4 regions of the Pseudomonas sp. MS01C9 genome follow, and region 1 is predicted to be linked to each of the others. Evidence: predicted binding sites of a transcription regulator. Region 1 holds the regulator's gene; each other region holds the start of a gene.
The links. Region 1 encodes FliA, which starts transcription of late flagellar genes. Its sites were predicted from a motif close to CTAAAGTTTNNNNNNNNNNNGCCGNTAA; they were not measured.
Positions count from the first base shown of each region.

Region 2: the regulator FliA is predicted to act here: its motif matches at 2,529-2,556, upstream of AC1M7R_RS05000 (flagellar protein MotY).
Region 3: the regulator FliA is predicted to act here: its motif matches at 1,769-1,796, upstream of AC1M7R_RS12185 (methyl-accepting chemotaxis protein).
Region 4: the regulator FliA is predicted to act here: its motif matches at 2,943-2,970, upstream of AC1M7R_RS23340 (methyl-accepting chemotaxis protein).

Region 1 covers NZ_CM177073.1:4,188,247-4,193,861, forward strand. The annotation lists gene flhA (flagellar biosynthesis protein FlhA) at 1-81, shown strand, start outside; gene flhF (flagellar biosynthesis GTPase FlhF) at 93-1,442, shown strand; gene fleN (flagellar synthesis regulator FleN) at 1,557-2,387, shown strand; gene fliA (RNA polymerase sigma factor FliA) at 2,384-3,127, shown strand; gene AC1M7R_RS19110 (chemotaxis response regulator CheY) at 3,294-3,665, shown strand; gene AC1M7R_RS19115 (protein phosphatase CheZ) at 3,684-4,472, shown strand; gene AC1M7R_RS19120 (chemotaxis protein CheA) at 4,731-5,615, shown strand, end outside.
Region 2 covers NZ_CM177073.1:1,061,575-1,067,189, forward strand. The annotation lists gene AC1M7R_RS04995 (argininosuccinate synthase) at 95-1,312, opposite strand; gene AC1M7R_RS05000 (flagellar protein MotY) at 1,438-2,433, opposite strand; gene pyrC (dihydroorotase) at 2,624-3,670, shown strand; gene rnt (ribonuclease T) at 3,667-4,344, shown strand; gene AC1M7R_RS05015 (peroxiredoxin) at 4,447-5,049, opposite strand; gene AC1M7R_RS05020 (bacterioferritin-associated ferredoxin) at 5,346-5,564, shown strand.
Region 3 covers NZ_CM177073.1:2,635,664-2,641,278, reverse strand. The annotation lists gene AC1M7R_RS12185 (methyl-accepting chemotaxis protein) at 1-1,658, opposite strand, end outside; gene AC1M7R_RS12180 (sigma-70 family RNA polymerase sigma factor) at 1,913-2,413, shown strand; gene AC1M7R_RS12175 (FecR domain-containing protein) at 2,403-3,392, shown strand; gene AC1M7R_RS12170 (TonB-dependent siderophore receptor) at 3,478-5,615, shown strand, end outside.
Region 4 covers NZ_CM177073.1:5,141,514-5,147,128, reverse strand. The annotation lists gene AC1M7R_RS23365 (FMN-dependent NADH-azoreductase) at 1-141, opposite strand, end outside; gene AC1M7R_RS23360 (LysR substrate-binding domain-containing protein) at 270-1,178, shown strand; gene AC1M7R_RS23355 (MmcQ/YjbR family DNA-binding protein) at 1,175-1,528, shown strand; gene AC1M7R_RS23350 (DUF1294 domain-containing protein) at 1,530-1,958, opposite strand; gene AC1M7R_RS23345 (undecaprenyl-diphosphate phosphatase) at 1,985-2,815, opposite strand; gene AC1M7R_RS23340 (methyl-accepting chemotaxis protein) at 3,055-4,689, shown strand; gene pnuC (nicotinamide riboside transporter PnuC) at 4,865-5,428, shown strand; gene AC1M7R_RS23330 (AAA family ATPase) at 5,425-5,615, shown strand, end outside.

The DNA of each region.
Region 1 (5,615 bases):
GGCCTGCATGTGCTGGCTTACCAGGAAATACCGGACAACAAGCAAGTGACCATTGTTGCGACAGTAGGGCCCAACGGCTGAGGTAGTGGTTTATGCAAGTGAAGCGTTTTTTCGCCGCCGATATGCGTCAGGCCATGAAACTGGTTCGTGACGAGCTGGGCGCCGAAGCAGCCATCATCGGCAACCGCCGGATCGCCGGCGGTGTCGAGCTGACGGCGGCCCTGGACTACAAATTGTCTGCGTTGGCCCCGCGGGTTCCGAACATGGAACTTGAGGATGAGCTGCGCAAGACCCAGTCGCGCATCGCCAGTGCCCAGGCCGAATTGAGCCTGCGCAGCAGCGAAGGCGAGGCCGCCGCCGGCACCAATCGTCAATTGTTCGCCGGCCAGCCGCTGACTGCCGGCCTGCCCTTGACCGCTGCCGAGCCGCTGATCGAGCCGACCCCGGCCGAGCCGCGTCGTCCGGCCCCGGCTCCGGCCGCGCCCGCCCCGGGTATCGACCCACGGGCCCTGGATTCGATGCGTTTCGAGCTCAACAGCCTGCGCGAGCTGATGGAAGTCCAGCTCGGCTCCCTGGCCTGGAACCAGCTGCAAGGCAGCCGCCCGGCCCAGGCCAACCTGTGGCGTCGCCTGCAACGCATCGGCCTGTCCGGTCCGTTGGCCCGCGACCTGCTGGCGCTGATCAACGATATCGAGGAGCCTCGCCAGGCCTGGCGCATGCTGCTGGCGCACCTGGCGCGGATGATCGCCACGCCGGAAGTCGAGCCGCTGGAAGAGGGCGGGGTGATTGCGATGGTCGGTCCGGCCGGCATGGGCAAGACCACCACCCTGGCCAAGCTGGCCGCCCGTTATGTGCTCAAGTACGGTTCCCAGAGCATTGCCCTGGTGAGCATGGACAGTTTCCGCATCGGCGCCCAGGAGCAACTCAAGACCCTGGGTCGGATCCTCAATGTGTCGGTGACCCACGTGGACCCGGGCCAATCCCTGGCCCAGGCGCTGGAGCCGCTGCTGCGCAAGCGTGTCGTGCTGATCGATACCGCCGGCCTGCAAGCCAGCGACCCGGCCCTGCGCATGCAGCTTGAAAGCCTGGCCGGTCGCGGTATACGGTCAAAAAATTATCTCGTGTTGGCAACCACCAGCCAGAAACAGGTTCTAACGGCCGCTTATCACAGCTACAAACGCTGTGGTCTGGCCGGTTGCATCCTGACCAAGCTGGACGAAACGGCAAGCCTGGGCGAGGTGTTGAGCCTGGCGATCGGTCACGATCTGCCGGTGGCGTACCTGACCGATGGGCCGCGGATCCCGGATGATTTGCATCTGCCGCGTCGTCATCAACTGGTCAGTCGCGCCGTGAGTGTGCAAATGCAGGACGAACCCAGCGAAGAAGCCATGGCTGACATGTTCGCTGATATCTACCACAGCCCTACCAAGCAGGTCGGCTGAGGTAATCATGAATATTTTTTGTACCTACATCGATGGTCTGCCATGCAATGTTCAGTATGAACGCGCAGCCAGTAATGTGGCCTCCGTCTAAGTAAGACAAGGTAAAGAACGAACATGGGCAGCATGCATCCCGTACAGGTGATCGCGGTGACCGGCGGCAAAGGTGGCGTCGGCAAGACTAACGTGTCAGTGAACTTGTCCCTGGCTCTGGCAGAGCTTGGCCGACGGGTCATGCTGCTGGACGCCGACCTGGGCCTGGCGAACGTCGACGTGCTGCTGGGGCTTACCCCCAAGCGCACCCTGGCGGACGTCATCGAAGGTCGCTGCGAATTGCGCGACGTGCTGCTGCAAGGGCCCGGCGGGATTCGCATCGTGCCGGCCGCCTCCGGCACCCAGAGCATGGTTCATCTGACCCCGGCCCAGCACGCCGGCCTGATCCAGGCATTCAGCGACATTGGCGATAACCTCGATGTGCTGGTGATCGATACCGCGGCCGGTATCGGTGACTCGGTCGTCAGTTTCGTACGCGCCGCCCAGGAGGTGTTGCTGGTGGTCTGCGACGAACCGACGTCCATCACCGACGCCTATGCCCTGATCAAGCTACTGAACCGCGACTATGGCATGAACCGCTTCCGCGTCCTGGCCAACATGGCCCAGAGCCCACAGGAGGGACGCAACCTGTTCGCCAAGTTGACCAAGGTCACGGATCGCTTCCTGGACGTTGCGCTTCAATACGTGGGGGCCGTGCCCTACGACGAAAGCGTACGCAAGGCCGTCCAGAAGCAACGTGCCGTCTATGAAGCCTTTCCACGTTCCAAATGCGCGCTGGCGTTCAAGGCGATCGCCCAGAAGGTCGATACCTGGCCACTGCCGGCCAACCCACGCGGGCATCTGGAATTTTTCGTCGAGCGTCTCGTGCAACAAACAGCAGGGCCCGTGTTATGACAGCCAGCGGTTACAACCATCTCTACAAGAAATCGGCACGGGACGCCCAATACGAATTGATCGAGCGTTACGCGCCCCTGGTCAAGCGCATTGCCTATCACTTGCTGGCGCGCCTGCCGGCCAGTGTCCAGGTCGAAGACCTGATCCAGGCAGGCATGATCGGCCTGCTCGAAGTGGCGAACAAATACGACGCCAGCAAGGGGGCCAGTTTCGAGACCTATGCCGGTATCCGCATTCGTGGCGCGATGCTCGATGAGGTCCGCAAGGGCGATTGGGCACCGCGTTCGGTACACCGTAATACCCGCATGGTCAGTGACGCGATTCGCGCCATCGAATCTAAAACCGGACGTGACGCTAAAGATCACGAGGTTGCGGCCGAACTCCAGTTGAGTCTCGACGATTATTACGGGATTTTGAACGATACCCTGGGCAGCCGCCTGTTCAGTTTCGACGACCTGTTGCAGGACGGCGAGCACGAAGGGCTGCATGAGGATGGCGCAAGTGCCTATATGGAGCCGTCGCGTGACCTGGAAGATGAACGCTTCCAGAGTGCGTTGGCGGATGCGATTGCCAATTTGCCGGAGCGTGAGCGACTGGTCTTGGCGCTGTACTACGACGAAGAGCTGAACCTCAAGGAAATCGGTGAGGTCCTGGGGGTCAGCGAATCGCGGGTCAGCCAGTTACACAGCCAGTGCGCGGCCCGTTTGCGGGGGCGTTTGGGGGAGTGGCGAGCGCGCTGACAGCGGGCAGGGGAGCGCAGCGGACGAGGTTGGCGGGGCAAGTTCCCATCAGTCGCCGTACGGTGCGCACCGGACCGTTGTCGAGTGTTGTGCCGGATTGATTGAAATGGCGCGTTCAGGTGCTGGACACGTTTAAGACTGCTTGGAGGTCGAATTGGACAAGAACATGAAAATCCTCATCGTTGACGATTTTTCAACGATGCGGCGGATCATTAAGAACCTGTTGCGTGACCTTGGGTTCACCAACACGGTTGAGGCCGACGATGGCACCACCGCCATCCCGGTCCTCAACAGCGGGAGCATCGACTTTCTGGTGACTGACTGGAACATGCCCGGCATGACCGGTATCGACTTGCTGCGTCATGTACGCGCCGATGAAAAACTCAAGCACCTTCCCGTGCTGATGGTCACCGCCGAAGCCAAGCGCGAGCAGATCATCGAAGCGGCCCAGGCCGGTGTGAACGGCTATGTGGTCAAACCCTTCACGGCCCAGGCGTTGAAAGAGAAGATCGAGAAAATCTTCGAACGCATCGGTTAATGGCGCCACGGGGGAGCTATGGAGCATAACGAATCTTCAATGGGCGATTTCGAATCGACCCTGAAAAAACATGCCCGCGAACTGGTCGATAGCCTTGAAAAAGGCCGCTTCGGCGACGCTGTCCAGATGATCCACGAGCTCAACCAGACCCGGGATCGTGGTCTGTACCAGGAAGTCGGCAAGCTCACCCGTGAACTGCACAGCGCAATCGTCAATTTCCAGATCGACCCGAACATGCCGCAGGCCGAGGAGGTCTCGCAGATCACCGACGCGACCGAGCGCCTGTCCTACGTGGTCAAGCTGACCGAGGCCGCGGCCAACCGCACCATGGACCTGGTGGAAAGCGCTACGCCCCTGGTCAACGGCCTGGGCGACGAAGCCCAGGCCTTGAGCGCCGATTGGGGCCGGTTCATGCGGCGGGAAGTCGGGGCCCAGGAATTCCGGGAGCTGGCTCGCCGTGTCGACGGTTTTCTGACACGCAGCAGCGCCGACAACCGCGCCGTGGCGAACAACCTCAACGACATTCTGCTGGCCCAGGACTATCAGGACCTGACCGGGCAGGTGATCAAGCGCGTGACCCAACTGGTCACCGAAGTCGAAAGCAATCTGCTCAAACTCGTGCTCATGGCCAGTCAGGTGGACCGCTTTGCGGGCATCGAACATGACCGTGCGGCGATGCTCGCTGAAAAAGATCCAAAAAAACATCTCTCCCAGGGTGAAGGTCCGCAAATTCATGCCGATAAAAGAGAAGACGTTGTATCCGGTCAGGACGACGTGGACGATTTGTTGTCCAGCCTTGGATTTTGAGTTTGTAGGTCGTGATAACGGTTAATACCGATCGCGCCGTGCCCCACAAGGCGCAAGACCCAGGCACGAGGAGTGTGGTTTGGTCTTACCAAATGAACGACGAGTAACGACGGATTGCGCCTTGTGGGGCGCACCCCGAGAGGTTGGAGTCCAGAGCGCGCCATGCTGCGTTGCAAGCCTTGCCGGGCACGCTCACGACACCAATGCGATCCGGGATTAACCGTCATCACGACCTACCTGTTTTAGGAGCAGCCATTAATGAGCTTCGGCGCCGATGAAGAGATCCTTCAGGATTTCCTGGTTGAGGCCGGCGAGATTCTAGAGCAACTGTCCGAACAACTGGTCGAGCTGGAAAGCCGGCCTGACGATGCGGATCTGCTCAATGCAATTTTTCGCGGTTTCCACACTGTAAAAGGAGGCGCCGGCTTCCTCCAGCTCAACGAGCTGGTGGAGTGCTGTCACATTGCCGAGAACGTGTTCGACATCCTGCGCAAGGGTGAGCGTCGCGTTGACTCGGAGCTGATGGACGTGGTGCTTGAAGCACTGGATGCGGTCAACAGCATGTTCAGCGAAGTGCGCGAGCGCTCGCCCATTACCCCTGCCACGCCTGAGCTGCTCGCCGCGCTGTCGCGCCTGGCCGAGCCGCAATCGGCCGACGAAGCCGCTCCGGCTGAAGAACCCGCTGTCGAAGAGCCTGTCGCCGAAGAACCGGTGGCGCAAGAGTCGGGCGATATCACCGATAACGAATTCGAACAACTGCTGGACTCCCTGAGCGCCGTCAAGGCTGAAGCCCAGGTCCAGGCCCCGGTAGCGCCAGCGGCGCAAGCCGCCGATGGCACGGCCAGCGACGAAATCACCGATGCCGAGTTCGAGTCGCTGCTCGACCAGCTCCACGGCAAGGGCCAGTTCGCCCCGGATGCCGTCGCCCCGACGCCAACACCTGCGGCCCCCAGCGCGGCAGGCGACAACTCCGACATCACCGACGATGAATTCGAAGCGCTACTCGACCAGTTGCATGGCAAGGGCACGTTCGCCGTTGACGCGCTGGAGTCGGCCATCGCTTCTGCACCGGGCTCGGACAAACCATCCGCCGCGGCGGCCGGCAGCGACCTGATCACTGACCAGGAATTCGAATCGCTGCTC
Region 2 (5,615 bases), 3.0 Mb from region 1:
ACGAGGACCGTACCGCGACGAGAACGCGAGCAACCAGCAAGATATGGGCAAAAAAAAAGGCCTGCACATGGCAGGCCTCTTTTTTTGATCGGGATCAGAACAGCTTGCGACCCTTGTTCGCCGCAATGCGCATGCGCAGGGCGTTGAGCTTGATGAAGCCGGCCGCGTCGGCCTGGTTGTAGGCACCACCGTCTTCTTCGAACGTCGCGATATTGGCATCGAACAGCGAGTCGTCAGACTTGCGCCCGGTGACGATCACATTGCCCTTGTACAGCTTCAAGCGTACGACACCGTTCACGTTGACCTGGGAAGCGTCGATCATCTGCTGCAGCATCAGACGCTCCGGGCTCCACCAGTAGCCGGTGTAGATCAGGCTGGCATACTTGGCCATCAGCTCGTCCTTAAGATGAGCCACTTCGCGGTCCAGGGTAATCGATTCGATCGCCCGGTGAGCACGCAGCATGATGGTGCCGCCCGGGGTTTCGTAGCAACCACGGGACTTCATGCCCACGTAGCGGTTCTCGACGATATCGAGACGACCGATACCGTGTGCGCCACCGATACGGTTCAAGGTCGCCAGCACAGTGGCCGGGCTCATTTCCACGCCGTCCAGCGCGACGATGTCACCGTTGCGATAGGTCAGTTCCAGATACTGCGGGGTATCGGGTGCCTTTTCCGGGGAAACGGTCCAGCGCCACATGTCTTCTTCGTGTTCGGTCCAGGTGTCTTCCAGCACGCCGCCCTCATAGGAGATGTGCAGCAGGTTGGCATCCATCGAATACGGGGATTTCTTCTTGCCGTGGCGCTCGATCGGAATCCCGTGCTTCTCGGCGTAGTCCATCAGTTTTTCACGGGACAGCAAGTCCCACTCGCGCCATGGGGCGATGACTTTCACGCCAGGCTTGAGGGCATAGGCACCCAGTTCGAAACGTACCTGGTCGTTGCCTTTGCCGGTGGCGCCGTGGGAAATGGCGTCGGCACCGGTTTCGTTGGCGATTTCGATCAGGCGCTTGGCAATCAGCGGACGAGCAATGGAGGTACCCAGCAGGTACTCGCCTTCGTAGACGGTATTGGCGCGGAACATCGGGAACACGAAGTCGCGGACAAACTCTTCGCGCAGGTCATCGATGTAGATCTCTTTGACGCCCATGGCCTGAGCCTTGGCGCGTGCAGGTTCGACTTCTTCGCCCTGCCCCAGGTCAGCGGTGAAGGTCACCACTTCGCAGTTATAAGTGTCCTGCAGCCACTTGAGGATCACCGAAGTGTCCAGGCCGCCGGAATACGCCAGAACGACCTTGTTTACGTCCGCCATGCCATCACTCCACGGGTTGTACGGAAAGCCGTGAAGTCTAACGTCCGGCGCGGATAATTTACAGAGGCGCGACAGCTTATGACGACGAAGCGACAGATTATGTCGAGCGCGCGACGATCAGCCCTTCAGGATGTCCGCGCCGCCGTGGTCGCCACAGGCTTGCCTGGAGCCGAGGCAGGTGCCGGAGCGGGCGCAGGCGCCCTGGCCGGAGCCGCGGCGGGTGGTGACGGCGGGGTTGCCGGTTGCGGTGCCGGTGCCGGTGCTTCGGTGGGCTCGACACGCGACAACTGCACCACCACCCGACGGTTCCTGGCCCGGTTGGCCGCGTTGGTGTTCGCCACCAGGGGATAACGCTCGCCATGGAAACGCAAGGTGATCTGCGACTCCTGGAAACCATTGGCCTTGAAGAAGTCCATGACCGCCAATGCCCGGCGACGGGACAGTTCACGGTTGGTCAAACGGTTGCCGCTGTTATCGGAATGGCCATCCAGCTCGACGTGATTGACGCTCGGGTCAGCCTTGATGAAGTCGAGCATCACTTGCAACTGGGCCTTGGCCCGGGCGTCGAGTTCGATCCCTTCCCCAGGGAAGGCAATCTGGGTCTGCTTGATCTGCTCGAAGTTCTTGGGCAGCAGCTTCGCCACGCAGCCTTGATAGTCGTTGAAGGCCTTGCTGAAGCGCACGGGCAGCAGTCGCACCTCCGAGACCCGGCCATCCTCGGTATTGCGTCGCACCACCGGGCTGCGCCCCTCCATCAACCCGCTGATCAAACGGCCCGCCTGGACCTGGGAGCTGTTGAACAGCACATCGCCACTGCCGAGCCTGACCGAACCCAGGTTGATATCGCCTCGTCCCGGCTGCCACGGCGCCGCGGCGGCCAGCAAGGTCGCGGAGCCACCGCCGAGCATCGGGTTATAGGCCTTGAGCCGGAACGTCGCCTGCTCACCCGCGCGTCGCACGAACTCGCCACTGCCGAAATCGGTGATCGGCTGGCTCAGCCGACACTCGAACTTGTCGCCTTCGACCGTCCACTCAATGCTCTCCAGACGGGTCTGGAAAGTGAGCGCCATGGCGGGAAGGCTGGCAAACACACTGAGCAAGGCTAGATAACGCTGGCGCACGGGAGGCTCCACTGGCTTTATACAAAAATCGATACACGCCGAGGCGTGACGCCGGTCCGGGGCATTGTCCCGGATCAGGGACATACCTGAAGGGGCTATCGGTAACTTGCGGCAAAACTTGATAGCGGATGCCTGCAACAGTCTTTTCCGGTAGCATTCCCCAGAGTTTGACCCGCCTGGAAGCCCCTCAATGTCCGACCGCCTGACCCTGCTGCGTCCCGACGACTGGCATATTCATCTTCGCGATGGTGCTGTGTTGACCCATACCGTCGCCGATGTGGCGCGTACCTTCGGGCGCGCAATCATCATGCCCAACCTGGTTCCGCCTGTACGCAACGCCGCCGAGGCCGATGGTTATCGCCAGCGCATCCTGGCCGCGCGGCCGGCCGGCAGCCGCTTCGAACCGCTGATGGTGCTTTACCTCACCGACCGTACCCAGCCCGAGGAAATCCGCGACGCCAAGGCCAGCGGCTTCGTCCATGCCGCCAAGTTGTACCCGGCTGGCGCCACGACGAACTCGGATTCCGGCGTCACCAGCATCGACAGGATCTTCCCGGTGCTGGAGGCCATGGCCGAAGTCGGGATGCCGTTGCTGATCCACGGAGAAGTCACCCGCGGTGATGTCGACGTGTTCGATCGCGAGAAAATCTTCATCGACGAGCATATGCGCCGCGTCGTGGAGCGCTTCCCGACTCTCAAGGTGGTGTTCGAGCACATTACCACCGCCGATGCCGTGCAATTCGTCAAGGAAGCGCCGGCCAACGTCGGCGCCACCATCACGGCGCATCACCTGTTGTACAACCGCAACCACATGCTGGTAGGCGGGATCCGGCCGCATTTCTATTGCCTGCCGATCCTCAAGCGCAACACCCACCAGGAGGCCTTGCTCGACGCCGCCACCAGTGGCAGCGCCAAGTTTTTCCTCGGCACGGATTCGGCGCCCCACGCCCGTCACGCCAAGGAAGCCGCTTGCGGTTGCGCCGGCTGCTACACGGCCTACGCCGCCATCGAAATATATGCCGAGGCGTTCGAACAGCGTAATGCGCTGGACAGGCTCGAAGGCTTCGCCAGCCTCCACGGCCCTCGGTTCTATGGCCTGCCGGTGAACACCGATCGTATTACGCTGGTCCGCGACGAGTGGACCGCCCCCGCCAGCCTGCCCTTCGGCGAGCAGACTGTCATCCCGCTGCGCGCCGGTGAAAAACTGCGCTGGCGCCTGCTGGAGGAAACACCGTGAGTGAAGAGCATTTCGACGACGAACTGGACGGCAACGGTGGTTCTGGCGGCATCCGTCACCCCATGGCTGCACGGTTCCGGGGCTATCTGCCTGTCGTCGTTGACGTAGAGACCGGCGGTTTCAACTCCGCCACCGATGCGCTGCTGGAAATCGCCGCGACCACCATCGGCATGGACGAAAAAGGGTTCGTGTTCCCTGACCACACCTATTTCTTCCGTGTCGAACCGTTCGAAGGCGCCAACATCGAAGCGGCGGCCCTGGAGTTCACCGGGATCAAGCTCGACCATCCGTTGCGCATGGCGGTGAGCGAAGAGACAGCCCTGACCGACATCTTCCGTGGCGTCCGCAAGGCGCTCAAGGCCAATGGTTGCAAGCGCGCGATCCTGGTGGGTCATAACAGCAGCTTCGACCTGGGTTTCCTCAACGCAGCCGTTGCCCGCCTGGACATGAAGCGCAATCCGTTCCACCCGTTTTCCAGCTTCGACACTGCAACCCTGGCGGGCCTGGCATACGGCCAGACCGTCCTGGCCAAGGCCTGTCAGGCGGCCGACATCGATTTCGATGGTCGTGAGGCGCACTCGGCCCGCTACGACACCGAGAAGACCGCCGAGCTGTTCTGCGGCATCGTCAACCGGTGGAAAGAGCTGGGCGGCTGGCAGGATTTCGACGACTAGAGAGTAGAGTCAACCCAGCTCTGTGTTTCAGCCGATGATCCGGCTTGAAATACCCATAAAAAAACCGGCCACCAAGGGCCGGTTTTTTTATGCCTGATTCGCTTACAGCTTGTCGCCGTGCTCGCCCAGGTAGGCAGCAACACCTTCCGGGGAAGCGGTCATGCCTTTGTCGCCTTTCTTCCAGTTGGCCGGGCAGACTTCGCCGTGCTCTTCGTGGAATTGCAGAGCGTCGACCAGACGGATCAGCTCTTCCATGTTACGACCCAGCGGCAGGTCGTTGACGATCTGCGAACGGACCACGCCTTTGTCGTCGATCAGGAACGCGCCACGGAAAGCCACGCCGCCTTCGGACTCGACATCATAGGCCTTGGCGATTTCGTGCTTCATGTCGGCAGCCATGGTGTATTTCACCGGGCCGATGCCGCCGCCGTTGATCGGCGTGTTACGCCATGCGTTGTGAGTGAAGTGCGAGTCGATGGAAACAGCGATCACTTCCACGTTGCGAGCCTTGAAGTCGTCCATGCGGTGGTCCAGGGCGATCAGCTCGGATGGGCAGACGAAGGTGAAGTCCAGCGGGTAGAAGAACACCAGGCCGTATTTGCCTTTGATGGCCGACGACAGGGTGAAGCTGTCGACGATCTCGCCATTGCCCAGAACGGCAGGAACAGTGAAGTCAGGGGCTTGCTTGCCTACGAGTACGCTCATTGTATATCTCCTGGTGTAGTAACGTGAAAAACTCAGGTCCGCGCCAGCCTGCCACCCTCAGGCGACAGCCCTGTGACACGAACCCGCTTCGCAAGGACCGACCATCATACACCGCCCATTTGAGCTCTTCTCAACGGTTTTTGGTGATATCGAAAAATCGACAGCCCGACTTGGAAAGCCGTTCGTCAGCCCGGCATCTCTCTGGCCTGGAAGCGTCGAGAAACCACTTTGACAATCATTCTCGTTAACATTAAGATCCGTCTCACTTAAGCCACAACCCGCGACGGTTCTTACTTATGTATGTTTGCCTCTGCACTGGCGTCACCGACGGACAAATCCGCGAAGCGATCTATGAAGGTTGCTGCAGCTATCGTGAAGTCCGCCAGGCCACCGGCGTAGCCAGCCAATGCGGCAAATGCGCATGCCTGGCCAAGGAAGTGGTTCGTGAAACCCTCGCCAAAGTACAAACGGCCCAGGCATCGATCCCCTACCCTGTAGAATTTACCGCCGCGTAAACACCGCTTTCCAAGGAACCGGACTCAATGTCCGGTTTTTTTATGCCTGTA
Region 3 (5,615 bases), 1.6 Mb from region 1:
CTGACCAGCCGCAGGCCGGCCTGGTTGGCGACCTCCACGCTTTCAGCGCTGGATGCCTGGCTGGCGTTCATCGTGGTCACCGCTTCACGGGAACCCACCTGCAGGGAGGTGATCATCTTGTGGATCTCTTCCGCCGACTCCTGGGTGCGGTGCGCCAGGTTGCGCACCTCATCGGCCACCACCGCGAAACCGCGCCCGGCTTCGCCGGCACGGGCTGCTTCGATGGCGGCGTTCAGGGCCAGCAGGTTGGTCTGCTGGGAGATGCCCTTGATCACATCCAGGATGTGCCCGATGTTGTCGGTGCTGGCGTTCAGCGTTTCGATCTGGGTGCAGGAGAGGCTGATTTTCTCCGACAGTTCGGACATCGCCTGGATGGTTTTTTCCACCACCTGGCGGCCGTCTTCAGCCTGTTCGCTGGCACCGCTGGCATGCTGCGAGGCATCGGCGGCGTTGCGAGCGATTTCCTGGGTCGCGGCCCCCAACTGATTGATGGCCGCCGCCACGCTGTTGGTGCGGGCACTCTGCTCATCCGAACCTATGATCGACGCGTTGGACGAAGTCATCACCCGCTGCGACAAGTCGTGCACCTGCCGGGTAGCGGAGGAGACTTCAGCGATCGAGGCGTGGATACGTTCCACGAACTGGTTGAACGAGCTGCCCAGCTCACCGAACTCGTCCTTGCTCTGCACCACCAGGCGCCGGGTCAGGTCGCCTTCGCCCTGGGCGATGTCCTGCATGGCGCGTCCCATGGTGGTGAGCGGGCGCATCAGCACCTGGATCAACAGGCTCAGCAGCAGCGCAATGGCCGCCACCGCGACGAACATCGCAATCAGCGCCGAGGTACGGAACTGGCTCAGCGGTGCATAGGCCTTGTCCTCATCGATCGACAGGCCGATGTACCACTGCGCATTCGGCAGGCCCGCCACCTGTGTGAACGAGAGGATCCGGTCCTGTCCGTTCAGTTCCACTTCCTGGATGCCTTTCTCGATGCGCACCGGCGTGCCGGGGTAGATGTCCTTGAGGTTCTTCATCACCTGGTCCTTGTCCGGACTGACGATGACCTGACCGTCGCCGCTGACCAGGAAGGCATGCCCGATGCCGCCGAAATCCACCGAGTTGATGATTCTCACCAGGGTTTCCAGGCTCAGGTCACCGCCCACCACGCCCAGCAGCTCGCCGTTGCGTTTCACCGGCAGGGCAATGGTGACCACCAGGCCGCCGACCGCGGCCATATAGGGCGGGGTCAGCATGGTGCGGTCGGCGGCGACCGCCTGTTTGTACCAGGGACGCTGGCGCGGGTCGTAGCCGTCGGGCATCTTCGCGTCGGGGCGCTGGGTGAACACACCGTTGGCCTGGCCCACGTAGGTGAACTGGAAATTGGAGGTCAGCGCCGGCTGGTCCACAAGCCCCGGCAGGTCGGCACTGACGCCTTGATGGGCGATGTTCTGCGCCAGGTTTTCCAGCACCAGCACCCGGCCGCTCATCCAGTTCTGGACGCTGCTGGCCGTCAACTCGCCGGATTGCTCGATGGACGATTCGAGACTGCGGCCGATGGTGTTGCGCTGCAGATAATCGTTGTAGAGGGTGAACAGGGCGAAAGCCAACACTACTACACCAGAGGCGGCCAGCAGGATCTTATGGCTGAACTTTAGATTCATCGATGAGGACTTCTTCTGCAGAGAGTGGGGGTGCATTCCGGGTTGCAACATTCCATGTGACAGCGCGGGCGGGAGGGAACCCCGCTCCATTTTGGTGCACGCATATTCCTCTGTCGGCAAGTTCGGGAAAAAAATTAGGACTTTAAAAAACTGGGCGACGGAAGGCCGCGACAGTCGAACGGTGGTTGCAAATTCTCCGGACGCTGATGACAATGCGACCTATTATCATTTGTGACACCCAGGGCGTCGCGTTCATGTCATCTCCCGAGTTTGCAGTGCAGGCGCTCTACATCAACCATCACGGCTGGCTTCATACCTGGTTGCGCAATCGGCTCGGCAACGCCGCGGATGCGGCGGACCTGGCCCAGGATACGTTCGTGCGCCTGCTGCAGCGCACCGAGCGCCTGGAACTCAAGGCCCCGCGTGCCTTTTTGCGTACCATTGCCCAAGGCCTGGTCATCGACCACTGGCGGCGGGAAGAGATCGAGCGGGCATACCTCGAAACAATAGCCCATCTGCCGGAAGCCGAAGTCCCTGGCGCCGAAGCCCAGGCCCTGATCCTGGAACTGCTGGAGGCCATCGCCAGGATGCTCGAAGGCCTGAAGCCAAAGGTGCGCCGGGCCTTCCTGCTGGCCCAATGCGAAGGCCTGACCTACAAGCAGATCGCCGAACACATGGGCATTTCCCTGCGCTCGGTGGAACGTTATGTCGCCGATGCGCTGTATCACTGCTACGTGTTGCGCTATGACCACTGACCCCATGGGCCGCCGCAACGGACCCTCGCAGCAAGTGGTCAGGCAAGCGATCAATTGGGTGCTGCGCCTGCGCAACCACGCCGCTCATCCGAGCCTGCGTCAACAGTGCGAGGTCTGGCGCGCTGTCCATCCCGAACACGAACTGGCCTGGCAGCGGGTGCAATCGCTGCACAGCGAACTGACCTCGAACCTGCGAGCCGTGCCCGGCGCCCACATCGCCCTCGAAACCCTGGAGAACAGCGCCCGGCGACTCGACCGCAGGCAGGCCTTGAAACTGCTTTCTGGCGTGGCACTGGTGGGCTGCGCCGCGTGGTTGGGCAAAGACCTGGGCGGGCAGCCATGGACCGCCGATTTCGCAACCGCCACCGGCGAACGCCGAGGCTTCCAGTTGCCGGACGGAACACGGCTCGAACTCAACACCCACAGCGCCGCCGATCTGGATTACACCTCGCAGCAACGCCTGATCACCCTGGCCCGCGGTGAAATCATGGTCACCTGCGGGCGCGATCCGGCGCGACCGTTGCTGGTACGAAGCCGACAGGGATTGTTCGAAGGCCAGGAGGGACGCTTCATCGTGCGCCAGGACAGCGATTGCACGCGCCTGAGTGTCAGCAGTGGCCGGGTGGTGATCCGTTCCCACACTGGCAGCGATGGCGCGCCGATCCAGGTGAATGCCGGGCAGCACTATCTCGTTTCCGCCTCCACGGCGACCGTGGCACCGCCGCTGGACATGGACGCTGGTGCATGGGCGGATGGATTGATCGTCACCCGCAACATGCGCCTGGAGGACTTTCTCAACGAAGTAGGACGCTACCGCCGGGGCTACCTCACATGCGCCGCATCGATCGCCGACTTGCGGCTGTCCGGCGTCTTCCGCCTGGAGGACACCGACAGGCTGCTGGCCGTCCTGCCTCGCACGCTCGGGGTGCAGATACGTTATCGGACCCGCTGGTGGGTCACGGTGGAACGCCCTGCCTGATTTTTTGGCGGGTTTTGGGCGGCTGTCCGGCTAGGAAGGTAAGCAACGCTTTTCTGCCTTCAGCGACTCCAACGGAAACCTGTAAATGACTGAGCGCGTACACTTCAAGACCCTCTTTGGCGGCTCCTCGGACACCGGCCTGCTGCGCCAGGCCATCCGCGCCGCGCTACTGACCACGGCGCTGAGTGCCGGCGTCGCGCCGATGCTGGCGGTCGCCGCCGACAGCGTCAGCACCAGCCGCCAGAGCTACAACATTCCCGCCGGCCCCCTCAGCGATGTGTTGAACCAGTTCGCGCGCCAGGCGGGCATCACCCTGGCCAGTACCCCGGAGCAGACCCGTGGCGTGCAGTCCCCTGGCCTGCAAGGCGAATATTCGGCAGACCAGGCCCTGAGCCATCTGCTCAGCGGTTCAGGACTGGTTGCCGTCAGCCAGGACGGCAGCAGTTATGTCCTGCAGACCGAGGCCGAGGTCAGCACCTTGGCGCTGCCCACCACCGATATCAAGGGCTTTGCCCTGGGTAATGCCCTGGGCAGCATGGAGGGCTACAACGCCACCCACAGCCAGGTCGCCACCAAGACCAGTACCGCCCTGCGGGAAACCTCCCAAAGCGTATCGGTGGTCACCCGCGAGCAGATGGACGACCAGGGTGCACAGACCGTGTCACAGGCCATGCGTTATACCCCAGGCGTATTGACCAACCCCTACGGCGCCACCCACCGCTACGACTACGTGGCGATGCGCGGCTTCAACGATGGCTCGGTGGACAACATCTACCTCGACGGCCTCAAGTCCATGGGCGACAGCGGCACCTACAGTTCGATCCAGATCGATCCGTATTTCCTGGAGCGGGTCGATATCCTCAAGGGACCGTCCTCGGTGCTCTACGGTCGCAGTTCTCCTGGCGGACTGGTGGCGCTCACCAGCAAGAAGCCCTTGTACGAGGCCTATCACCAGATCCAGGCGACGGTCGGCACCCAGGGCCAGCGCGGCATGGGCTTCGACTTCACCGGCCCGGTGGACGACGACAAGCGCATCGCCTATCGCCTGATCGGCCTGGCGGACACGTCCGACACCCAGTTCGACCATAACAAGGAAAAGCGCTTCGCCCTCGCGCCCACCGTGAGCATCGACTTCACCGAAGACACCTCGCTGACCCTCCAGGCCTACCTGCAACATGACCCCGACGGCGGCTACCATGGCGGCATGCCGGCCGACGGTACCCTGCACCAGCGCAACGGCCGACGGATTTCCGAGAACTTCTTCGAGGGCGAACCGGGGGTCGATCGCTATGAGCGTGACCAGCAATCGTTCGGCTACCAGTTCGAGCACCGTTTCAATGATGTCTTCACCGCCCGGCAGAACTTCCGCTACCTGGATTCGGAGGTCAAGAACGACCAGGTCTATGCCTACGGCTGGACGACGCCCACCAGCAACGAGCTCAATCGCTATTACACCGGCGCCGAAGAAAAGCTCCACGCCTTCATCGTCGATAACATGCTGCAAGCCGAATTCTTCACCGGCGCGACCAAACACACCGTGCTGATGGGCGCCGACTACCAGCGGCGCAAGACTGTGGTGGACTGGACCAGCGGCAGCCTGGCGCCGATCAACGCCTTCGATCCGGTCTACGGCAACTCGACCATCACCTACTCCAGCCCCACCAGCTATCTGCGGCGCCTGGAGCAGACTGGCGTCTACCTGCAAGATCTGGTGGAAATGGACAAATGGCGCTTCTCTCTAGGCCTGCGCCAGGACTGGGTCGAGACCTCGGATGAAAACCGCATCGCCGAATCCGGTCGCCCGCAAGGCACCGAAATCAACGACAAGCGCACCAAGCTCACCGGTCGCGCCGGCGCCTTGTACTTGTTCGACAACGGCCTGGCGCCGTACATCAGCTATTCCGAGTCGTTCAACCCCAACTCCTACGCCGACAGCGCCGGCAATCCACTGCCACCCACCGATGGCAAGCAATGGGAACTGGGCTTGAAGTACCAGCCACCGGGCACGGATGACTTGTACACGGCGTCGCTGTTCCGCATCGACCAGGAAAACCTGGCGACCAAGCTGCCCCAGGAGAACTTCTACCGCGCCGTGGGTGCCGTGCGCTCCCAGGGCCTGGAACTGGAAGCGCACCTGCAGTTGACCGAGCAGCTCAAGCTGCTGGGCAGCTACACCTTCACCGATATCGAATACTCCAAATCAATGGTCAGCACCCTGAGTAC
Region 4 (5,615 bases), 950 kb from region 1:
GATGGCGTCGGCGGCCAGGTCGCGATAGGTCACCTCCACGTCCGGCTCGGCGGCTTTCCAGGCCTGGACCACTTCGCGGCTCAGCTGGCGAGAAGCGGAGTTGTCTCCGAGGATGCTCGAATCGATGTGCAGAAGTTTCATGAAGTGCTCTCCAAGTGGAATCGCTACCGAGGCGATCGATTGGTGACAATCCTACCGATGAAACCAATGGCCGATTAGCCAGCATTGATGCGATAGTTCGTTCCACTGACAGGACAATCGGGCTTTACATGCAAGACCTCAACGATCTGTACTATTTCGCCAAAGTCGTCGAAGCCGGTGGTTTCGCCGCCGCCGGACGGGCACTGGGCATTCCCAAGTCACGGTTGTCCCGGCGCATCGCCGAGCTGGAAGAACGCCTCGGTGCCCGGCTGCTTCAACGCACCACCCGACAGTTGAAGCTGACCGCCGTGGGGGAACGCTACCTGCGCCATTGCCAGGCCATGCTGCTGGAGGCCGAAATGGCCGACGAAGCCGTGGCAAGCATGTCCAGCGCACCGCGAGGCAGGCTGAGGGTTTCGAGCCCGGTGGGGCTGGCCCACGAGATGCTGCCCGGCGTGGTGGCCGACTTCCTGGAGAAATTCCCCCAGGTGCAGCTGGAAATGATCCTGCTCAACCGTCGCGTGGACCTGGTGAGCGAAGGCATCGACGTGGCGCTGCGGGTGCGCGACCTGGGGGACGAGGACCCGCTGCTGATGACCCGGCGCCTGCGCCAGGCACGATTGATCATGGTGGCCAGCGCCGCCTTCGTCGAAGGGCACCGGATCGAGACCCCGGAAGACCTCAGGCAACTGCCCGTGCTGGGTGCCCTGGAAGCCGACCGCCTGGTTCACCTGCGCCTGCTCAATGCCGATGGGGAAAGTGTCGACCTGGCCCTAGAAGCGCGCCTGGGCATCGACGATTTCATCGTCCGCCGCGCCTGCGCCCTGGCCGGCCTGGGCTTTACCCTACTGCCCAGCATGTATTGCGAACAGGAGTTGAGGGACGGCACACTGGTGGAACTATTGCCAGGCTGGTCGCTGCCCGATGGCTGGCTGCAGGCCGTCTATCCCCACCGACGCGGACTGCTGCCGGCGGTGCGGGCTTGGATCGACCATCTGGTGGAAGCCTTTGCCCGTTGTGGAGACAGGACGCTATGAGTTTGAGCGAAGAGGACGTCGCCCGCTTCTGCCTGGGCCTGCCCGGCGCCAGGGAAGATTACAAATGGGGCGGCGTGCGGGTGTTCTCCATCGCCGGGAACAAGATGTTCGCCTTGCAGGGATTGCGCGGTGACTCCCTGGCGTTCAAGGTCGACAAGGACCTGTTCCTGGGCCATTGCGATCGACCGGGCATCCACCCGGCCCCCTATCTGGCCCGGGCCCAGTGGATCATCATGCAGACGCCCTACCCGCTGGGCGCCGAAGAACTGCGGGGCCTGCTGCAACGCTCCCATCAACTGGTGGTCAGCAAGCTGCCCAAGCGCACCCAGGTCGGCTTGCTGTTGCCCTGATTCAGAACAGCGCCAGCAGATGGCCGCCCAGGAACAACTGATCGATCCAGAACACCTGATGCAGCACCACGATGAACCAGAACACCACCTGGAACGATACCTTGCGGGTCTTGTGGCGGAACATTTGCTGGGCGAGCAATGCCCCGGGCCAGCCGCCCGCCAGTTCCATGGCGTGCAGGACGTTCTCCGGGGTGCGCCAGGCCTCGGCGCGGGCCTTGCGCTTGTCATTCCAGTAGAGCAGAAACGTCATCAGGCTGACGGCCCCGTAGGCCGCCAGCGGCAGCCACGACGCCTCTTGCAGCCAAAGCAGCAAGGAACCCAGCAGTGGCAAGGCGCACAACAGCGCAAACACGATCCACTTGAGCCGCAGGTTCTGCACGCCACCCGCCGCCTGACGCGTAGCAGGCTTGCGCAGGCCCGGACCGTTCATGGCCGGACCGTTCATGGCCGGCCCTTTCATGGCTGGACTGTCGCCCAATCCACCCAGCCGAATTGCCAGGTCGCCAGGATCAACAGGCCGAACGCGATCCGGTACCAGGCAAACACCGCGTAGCTGTGGCTGGCAATGAACCGCAGCAGCCCCCTGACCGCGATCATGGCGAAGATGAAGGCCGTGATGAAACCGATGGCGAAGACCGGAAAATCCGCCGGAACGAAGAGCTCGCGATACTTGTAGCCCGAGTAGACCGCCGCGCCGACCATGGTCGGCATCGCCAGGAAGAACGAGAACTCTGTCGCGGTCTTGCGCGACAAGCCGAACAGCAAGCCGCCGATGATGGTCGAGGCCGAGCGCGAGGTGCCGGGAATCATGGCCAGGCACTGGGCAAGTCCGACCTTCAGCGCGTCTTTCCAGGAAATATCGTCAACGGTTTCGGCGTGTACTTCATGCTGGCGCCGCTCGGCCCAGAGCATCACCAAACCGCCCAGCACCAGCGCAGTGGCCACCGTGATCGGGTTGAACAGATAGTGGTGGATCAGGTCGGCGAACAGCACGCCCAGCACCACCGCGGGCAGGAAGGCGATCAGCAGGTTCGCGGTGAACCGTCGGGCAGAGGGTTGGGTGGGCAGGCCCAGTACCACGTCGAAGATCTTGCGTCGGAACTCCCAGACCACCGCCAGGATCGCCCCCAGCTGGATGATGATATTGAACGCCATGGATCGTTCGCCACCAAACTGCAGCAAGTCGGCTACCACGATCTGGTGCCCCGTGCTGGAAATCGGCAAAAACTCCGTCAAGCCCTCTACAACGCCAAGAATCAGTGCCTGTAAGGCGGTCCACAAATCCATTCATCCCCCAAAAAAGACCTGGTATGCGCAGGCCTCATCGATATTCAAGTGTCAAGGCAGTGCAAAAGCAGCGGGAGCACGATAACGGCGACCGTTCAAAAAAAACCAATGAAAGATCGACGCCAGGCTCAGGTTTTTCGCCGCGAGGCCGAAATCCTATCAGACAAGCCCTGATAACGCCGCCGCGTTATGGCCCAAGCGCCGCGGACGACAAGAACAAGAAACCGGAGTGACAGCGTATGAATAGTTTGCGCAGTGTATCGATCAGTCGACGCTTGTGGCTCATCCTGGGCGTGGCCATCGTGATGATGTTCATGTTGGGCGCCTTGATGCTCAAACAGATCCACACCGACCTCCATCAGGCAAAGGTGCAGAAAACCCAGCATGTGGTCCAGACCGCCAGTGGCGTGCTGAACTACTACCATGGCCTGGAAACGGCCGGCACGCTGACCCGGGAGGCCGCGCAGAAGCAGGCGCTCAATGCCGTGCGGGGCCTGCGCTATGACCAGAACGACTATTTCTGGATCAACGACCTGACCCCGGTCATGCTCATGCACCCCACCAACCCCAAGCTCGAAGGCCAGAATCTCTCGGCGATCCGCGATCCGAACGGGTTCGCGCTGTTCAACGAAATGGTGTCCATCGCCAAGACCAAGGGCGCCGGCATGGTGAACTACCTGTGGCCGAAACCGGGCGCGGAGGCACCGGTGGGCAAGACTTCCTACGTCACCCTGTTCCAGCCCTGGGGCTGGATCATCGGTTCGGGCGTGTACGTGGATGACGTACAGGCCGAATTCCTCGCCCAATTGATCAAGGCTTCGGTGATCGGCCTGGTGATCGCGCTGATCATGGGCCTGCTGTTGGCGCTGATCGTGCGCAGCATCGTGCGGCCGTTGCAGGAGACAGTCCACGCCATGGCGAATATCGCCAGCGGCGAAAGCGACCTGACCCGGACCCTGGACACCCACGGGCAGGACGAAGTCACCCAGCTGGCCCGGCACTTCAACGCCTTCACCGCCAAGCTGCGGCAGGTGGTGAGCCAATTGCAGGCCTCCGCCGGTGCCCTGGGGCAATCGTCCAATGAACTGGGCAACGACGCCGCACAAGCCCAGGAACGCAGCCAACAGCAATCGCAACAGATGGAACTGGTCGCCACGGCGATCAACGAAGTGACCTACGGCGTGCAGGACGTGGCCAAGAACGCCGAACATGCCGCCAGCGAAATGCGCGACGCCGAATCCCAGGCCCAGCAGGGCCAGGTCAACATCGACGGCAGCCTGCAGCAGATCGACCGTCTCTCCCAGACCATTGACCAGGCCGTGGAAGTGATTCGCACCCTGGCGAGCGAAAGCACCCAGATCGGCAGCGTGCTGGAGGTGATTCGCTCCATTGCCGAACAGACCAACCTGCTGGCCCTCAACGCCGCGATCGAGGCCGCTCGCGCCGGGGAACAGGGTCGTGGCTTCGCGGTAGTGGCCGATGAAGTGCGGTTGCTGGCCCAGCGCACGCAAAAGTCCACGGCGGAAATCCAGTCAATGATCGAGCGCCTGCAGAGCCATTCCGAAGCCGCGGTGAAAGTCATCAGCGACAGCAGCCGTGCCTCGCAACTGACCATCGAACAGGCCGGCCTGGCCGGCGCCAGTCTCAACGCCATCGGCCAGGCCCTGCGCAACCTCAACAGCCTCAACGCCTCCATCGCCAGTGCCACCCTGCAACAGGCCCACGTGGTAGAGGACATCAACCAGAACGTGACCCAGGCCGCCGGCCTGTCCCACAGCACCGCCCTGGCGGCGGAACAGTCGAGCCTGGCCAGCGCCCGGCTCAGGGAACTGAGCGAACAATTGAACGGACTGCTCAAACAGTTCCGCGTCTGACGACCACCAGGGCGGGACAACCGCCCGTCCTGGACCTGTGTGGGAGCCAACCTGCTCCCACACAGGTTCTATGCAGTTTCCCCGGAATCGATGCTGGCCCCCACGGATGGAGGTTGGAGCTATCCCCTGCATACCGTTTACAATCCCCGCCCCTTCCACTCCCTGAGGAACCGCCATGTCCGGGCTCGAACTGTTTGCCGCAGTCCTCGGCGTGATCGCTGTCTGGCTGACCGTCAAGCAGAACCCCTGGTGCTGGCCGATCGGCCTGGTCATGGTGTTGCTGTACACCTGGATCTTCTTCGGTGTGAAGCTGTACTCCGATATGTTGCTGCAAGTGGTCTACGCCGTGCTGCAACTTTACGGCTGGTGGCAATGGACGCGTGCCGGGCAGCATCATGACGGCCGGCAGGTGACACGCCTGGGAGGGCCTTCGGTGATGCTCGGGCTGGCCATGGGCGCAGCCGCAAGCCTGATGCTCGGCGCGGCAATGGCGCACTGGACGGACGCGGCGCAACCCTGGCTCGATGCGGCGCTCACCGGCTTCAGTCTGGTGGCTCAATGGTGGATGGCGCAGAAACGCGTACAATGCTGGCCGTTGTGGATCGTCCTGGACGTGATCTTCGTGGGCCTGTTCATCTACAAGGGCTTGTACCTCACCGCCGGGCTTTATGCCCTGTTCACCCTGCTGGCCGTGCAAGGCTGGCGGGAGTGGCGTGCCGACCCGGCCTTGCGCGCATGAAGGTGGTGGTGCTGACCGGCCCGGAGTCCGCCGGCAAAAGCTGGTTGGCCAAGCAACTGCAGGAACAGTTCGGCGGCTTGCGGGTGGATGAATACGTTCGCCACTTCATGGAACGACACCGGCGCGATACCTGCCTGGCGGACATCCCTGATATCGCCGCCGGACAACTGGCCTGGGAAGACGCGGC